2 regions of the Xenorhabdus bakwenae genome follow, and region 1 is predicted to be linked to the other one. Evidence: predicted binding sites of a transcription regulator. Region 1 holds the regulator's gene; the other holds the start of a gene.
What was found. Region 1 encodes PurR, which represses purine synthesis genes. Its sites were predicted from a motif close to CANGCAAACGTTTGCNTG; they were not measured.
Positions count from the first base shown of each region.

Region 2: a site for PurR is predicted at 1,771-1,788, ahead of purM (phosphoribosylformylglycinamidine cyclo-ligase). Genes of this name have one in related genera too.

Region 1 is NZ_CP119194.1:784,889-788,108, forward strand. It holds gene punC (purine nucleoside transporter PunC) at 1-109, opposite strand, end outside; gene punR (DNA-binding transcriptional activator PunR) at 233-1,141, shown strand; gene purR (HTH-type transcriptional repressor PurR) at 1,145-2,170, opposite strand; gene sodB (superoxide dismutase [Fe]) at 2,672-3,220, opposite strand, start outside.
Region 2 is NZ_CP119194.1:526,420-529,639, reverse strand. It holds gene uraA (uracil permease) at 1-924, opposite strand, end outside; partial or broken gene upp (uracil phosphoribosyltransferase) at 1,000-1,627, opposite strand; gene purM (phosphoribosylformylglycinamidine cyclo-ligase) at 1,852-2,895, shown strand; gene purN (phosphoribosylglycinamide formyltransferase) at 3,040-3,220, shown strand, end outside.

The sequences.
Region 1 (3,220 bases):
CTTTCATTGTGTCAAAAGCGGGTAGATACATATCAATGGCCAAATAGCCTAACATGCTTAAGCCTGCGAGATAAGACATAAATGGAATGGCGTTTTTATTTGTTGTCATTGTGTTAATAATTAGGTTTTGTAGTGGATAAGGAAATAGTTGGCTTATTTTATATAGCATGATTTTTACTTGTGAAACGGTAATATTTGCACCATGCCGTGAAAAAAATTGAAAGGAAGATATATGTGGTCTGAATACTCTCTGGAAGTCGTTGATGCTGTTGCCAGAACAGGAAGTTTCAGCGCAGCTGCATCAGAACTTCATCGTGTGCCTTCTGCTATCAGCTATACGGTAAAACAGCTTGAAGAATGGCTGGCAATACCTCTGTTTGAACGTCGTCACCGTGACGTTGATTTAACGGAAGCGGGGGCAATTTTTGTCAAAGAAGCGCGTTCTGTTATCAAAAAAATGAATCACACTCGGCACCAGTGCCAACAGGTTGCCAACGGTTGGCGGGGGCAATTTAGTATTGCGGTTGATCAGGTCGTAAAACCAGAGCGAACGCGTCGGCTAATTTTGGATTTTTATCGCCATTTTCCAGATATTGAGTTATTTGTCTATCCTGAAGTTTTCAATGGCGTATGGGATGCTTTGGTGGATGAACGAGTGGATGTCGCCATCGGAGCGACACGTGCTTCCCCCGTGGGCGAGCGGTATAGCTTCAGGGATATGGGGTTTATGCCTTGGCTGTGTGTAGCCAGCCCTGAACATGAACTGGCAGTAATATCGGGAAAATTGAATGATGAACAAATGCGGCCTTATCCCAGTTTATGTCTTGAAGATACTGCCCGCAGCTTACCTAAACGTGATACATGGGCTTTGGATAATCAACGGAGACTGATTGTTCCCGATTGGGATGTTGGATTAAGTTGCTTAATGGATGGATTGTGTGTAGGCATGGTGCCCAAACACCGTGCTCTACCGCTGATCCGTAAAGGCAAGCTGATGACACTTGAACTTGAGCAACCATTGCCTGACAGTCCATGCTGCTTGACATGGTCGCAAAAAAGCCATTCACCGGCATTAAGCTGGTTACTAGATTATCTGGGGGATAGCGAAACGCTTAATGCCGAATGGCTGCAAGAAAATTAATGGTCAGCGGCGATAATCGATAAAAGGTCCATCTGCAACAGAGCGCCGTTCAACAAGGCGTGGGTGGACTTCGATAGTTTGTGCATCTTCACGTTTATTGACGATCCTGTCCAGTAACATTGAAAAGGCCATTTGCCCTAAACGCTCTTTGGGTTGATGGATGGTTGTTAATGCTGGCGTAAAATAGCGAGCATTGCGAATATTATCATAACCGATGATTGAAATGTCTTGTGGAACGCGCAATCCCAGCTCATCGGCTGCACAAATCGCTCCCATAGCCATGACATCTCCACCACAAAAAACAGCAGTTGGACGATGTTTTTGATTCAGGATTTTATACATGGCTTGATAACCGGACTCCGGCTCAAAATCACCTTGTACAAACCATTCATCCCGAATAGCGATATTGGCTTCTTTTAGTGCTTTGAGGAAACCTTGGTGGCGGCCCCCACCGGTATTTCTTGCCAACGGTCCCGGAATAGATGCAATATCACGATGACCACGTTCAATGAGATAACGGCCAGCTAGGTAACCACCATGAAAGGCATTATCAATAATTGCATCGGTAAAATCACCTCTGGATTCTCCCCAATCCATGACCACCATAGGAATATTACGATAGCCTTCCAACATACTCAAAAGTTGCTCAGGGTATTCTGAACACATTACCAGCAAACCATCTACCCGTTTTTGCGCCAGCATAGCGAGATAAGCTTTCTGTTTATCAAGGTTGTTATGAGAATTACATAAAATCAGTGTATAACCTTTGCTATAGCAGCTATTTTCAACCGATTCTATGATCTCAGCAAAGTATGGTGCTTCACTTGATGTTGCCAGCAATCCAATGGATTTGGTGTGGTTTACTTTCAAGCTGCGGGCAACGGCACTGGGAGAATAGTTCAATTCTTTAATAGCGGCCCAAACTGCGGCCTTGGTATCTTCGGCGACGAAACGGGTTTTATTGATAACATGGGATACGGTTGTGGTCGAAACACCAGCGCGTTTAGCCACATCTTTAATCGTTGCCATGAAAAAAGGACTCCTGACCTTCTGGTCTAATTTATATACCCTTTATCTTTCTTGTCGGGTATAGCTATTTGTTAATCGTTTGCCAATATATTTATATACAGGGTGATGGTTGACAATAATTTAGCGGTAAACCTTGAATTTTGTCTGATCTAGCTCAAAAGTGAAAGCAATAATCGATGCTATAAAGAGTATGGATTAAATATCGCGGTATGGTTTTTCGATATATGGGAAATAACTGCTTAAAATTTAGGATGTTGAGGTGTCTTAATTTTCACATTGAGGATGTTCTATGGATACAGATCTGAAGCTGGGATTGTTGGCTGCCTGTAGTGCATTAATCATGATTGTTTTTCTGGCAAGCCTCTGTCTGATCTGATCAAGATCTAAACGAAGAATGTGTAGTCCCACTTACTTTAAGGGCGGGTTCTCCAGCATGCGGAATTCCGCGAATAAAGGAAAACCCGCCCTTATTATTTCAGGTTAGTATGAGAATGAATCTTATTAAGCCAGGTTTTCCTCAACAAATTTCCAGTTGATCAGAGCCCAGAAGTGCTCCAAATATTGGGGGCGTGCATTGCGGTAATCGATGTAATATGCGTGCTCCCAAACATCAACAGTCAGTACTGGTTTATCTTCGCCAGTCAGTGGGGTTGCTGCATTAGACGTGTTAACAATAGCCAGAGTGCCATCAACTTTCTTGACTAACCAAGTCCAGCCTGAACCAAAGTTTTTCAGGGCTGAGTCGGTGAACTGCTGTTTGAATTCAGCAAAAGAACCGAAGGCATTGTTGATAGCATCTGCAACTTTTCCAGTGGGTTCGCCACCACCATTTGGTGACAGGCTATGCCAGTAGAAAGTATGGTTCCAAACTTGTGCTGCGTTATTGAAAATGCCAGCTTCAGAGGTTTTGATAATTTCTTCCAGCGATTTTCCGGCAAATTCAGTCTCTTTAATCAGATTATTCAGGTTTACAACATAAGCGTTGTGATGTTTGCCGTAGTGATATTCCAGAGTTTCTGCAGAAATGTGTGGTTCCAGGGCATCTTTGGC
Region 2 (3,220 bases), 260 kb from region 1:
ACCACCAATCACCCATGTACTGTACACACGGGTCAGCGCCATAACACCAATATTTTCACCATAAGTCGTGTTAGGTGTTGAACCAAAGAAACCCGAAATTATCGTTGAAAAACCATTGGCAAACATTGAACGATGCAGACCGGGGTTTTTAAATAAATCTTTCTGCACAATATTGGCTGTTACCACTAAATGCCCGACGTGCTCAGCAATAACCACCAGCGCCGCAGGTAAAATTGTCATCATGGCAAACCATTCAAAACGCGGCGTATAGAACGTCGGTAATGCAAACCACGGTGCTTCACGGACTGGCGTTAAATCTACAACGCCCATAAAAAATGACAGCGCATACCCGACTAAAACACCCGTCAGAATCGGAATAATCGCCATAAAACCACGGAATATCACCGATCCCAAGATGGTCACACCTAACGTCACCATAGATATGGTCAGGTTGGTCAGATTCATTTCAGTGTCTGCCGCTGGACGCAATCCCGCCATATCAGCAGCAACACCTGCCAATTCCAGGCCGATCACGGCAACAATCGCTCCCATCGCGGCCGGTGGAAACATTGCATTGATCCATCCCCTTCCTGCAACTTTAACAATCAGGGCCACCAGACAAAACAGCAAACCACAGACAATAAATCCCCCCAATGCCAATTCATATCCCAGAGGCAGTAATAACAATACAGGAGAAATAAAAGCAAAACTGGAACCTAAGTAAGCCGGAATTCTTCCTTTGCAAATGAATAAATACAGCAATGTTCCGATGCCATTGAATAACAAAATTGTCGCGGGATTTACTTTAAACAAAATGGGAACCAAAACGGTTGCACCAAACATGGCAAACAGATGCTGCAAACTTAAAGGAATAATCTGTGCCAAAGGCGGTCTTTCTTCTACGCCAATAGTCCGACGGGTCATTATTGATATCCTCTTATATCTTATATCACCTTGCCAGAAACCCAAAAAAGCCGACTTATTAGCCGGCTATCAATGTTATTTGGTGCCAAATATTTTATCACCCGCATCCCCTAAACCCGGGACGATGTAGCCATCTTCATTGAGATAGTTATCAATTGAAGCGGTATACAGTTCAACATCAGGGTGAGCCTTCTCCAGTGCTGCGATCCCTTCCGGCGCAGCAACCAAAACTAATACCTTAATGGCAGAGCATCCCGCTTTTTTTCAACAAATCAATGGTAGCGATCATGGAGCCACCGGTTGCCAACATCGGATCAACCACTAATGCCATGCGTTCATTAATATCGGAGACTAATTTCTGAAAATAAGGCACGGGTTCAAGGGTTTCTTCATCACGATATACACCAACAACACTGATTCGTGCACTAGGGATATTTTCCAGTACACCATCCATCATACCCAGGCCCGCCCGCAGGATAGGGACTACCGTAATTTTTTTTCCTTTAATCTGATCTATCTCTACCGGACCACACCATCCGTCAATGGTCACTTTCTCGACTGCCAAATCAGCAGTTGCTTCATATGTCAGAAGACTCCCCACCTCTGAAGCCAGTTCACGAAAGCGTTTGGTGCTGATATCATGATCTCGCATCAGGCCAAGTTTATGTTTAACTAGCGGGTGTTTAACCTCAACGATTTTCATGGGTTTCTCCTAATAGCCGGCAGATAAAAAAATCGCGGGATTATAACTCCTTTTCGGTATCAAACCACTACCAATCTATTAATTTTTATCACTAACGCGTTATTTTCTTCGATCCCGACCTAACAGGAAACCGATATAAAGCTATCGCAAACGTTTGCTTAGGCTGTTAGAATTGTCGCCGTTCTGTTTTATTTATAAAAATGCAACCGCCTGGGAGCTACGCAGTGACCAACAAAACCTCTCTTAGCTATAAAGATGCTGGTGTCGATATTGATGCCGGTAATGTCTTAGTCAATCGTATCAAAGGTGTCGTAAAACAGACCCGTCGCCCCGAAGTGATGGGAGGATTAGGTGGTTTCGGTGCATTATGTGCCCTGCCACAGAAATATCGAGAACCGGTGTTAGTTTCCGGTACAGATGGCGTGGGGACTAAACTGCGTCTGGCCATGGACTTGAAACGCCATGACACGATCGGAATTGATTTGGTCGCTATGTGTGTCAATGATCTGGTTGTACAAGGTGCCGAACCTCTTTTCTTCCTTGATTACTATGCTACCGGCAAACTGGATGTCGACACAGCCGCCAGTGTCATCACGGGCATAGCAGAAGGCTGCAAACAAGCAGGCTGTGCATTAGTCGGTGGTGAAACGGCAGAAATGCCCGGCATGTATCACGGTGAAGATTATGATGTCGCGGGTTTTTGCGTTGGTGTTGTTGAAAAATCGGCAATTATTGACGGCAGTCAGGTTCAGACCGGTGATGCCCTGATTGCACTTGCATCCAGCGGGCCGCACTCCAATGGTTATTCTTTAATCCGTAAAATTCTCGAGGTAAGTCAGACAGATCCAGAGGCTACCGAACTTGAAGGAAAACCACTCGCCGATCACTTACTTGCCCCAACCCAAATTTACGTCAAATCCATTCTGGCGCTGATTGAAAAAGTGGATGTTCATGCGATTGCACATCTGACCGGCGGCGGCTTCTGGGAAAATATTCCACGTGTTCTGCCAGAAAATAGGCAGGCCAGAATTAAAGCTGACAGTTGGCAATGGCCGGCGATTTTTACCTGGTTACAGCAAGCCGGTAATGTCAGCGAGCATGAAATGTACCGCACATTTAACTGCGGAGTCGGTATGATAATCGCACTTCCTCAGTCTCAGGCAGAACAAGCGATTTCGTATCTGACTGCGTCAGGCGAAAATGCATGGCAAATTGGAACAATTGCTGAAATTAATGCCGATGAGCAACCTGTCGTTATTATAAAATAAGCTATTACAAAATAAGCTATTACAAAATAAGCTATTACAAAATAAATAGCTTGTCTGATTGATTTCAAGTTACAGCCAATAAAGCTGTAGCTTGAAAAAATGAAGTGCATATTAATCAATGAATTTCTTCAGTGAAAACCCGTTATGAAAAAAATTGTCGTTTTAGTCTCCGGCAATGGCAGCAATCTTCAATCCATTATTGACGCCTGCCAGCAAAACCGAATTAATGGATATATTGCTGCGGTTTTCAGTAATAATGCTGATGCCTATGGCCTGCAACGTGCTGAACAAGCAGATATCCCTGCCCACTTTATCAACCCGAAAA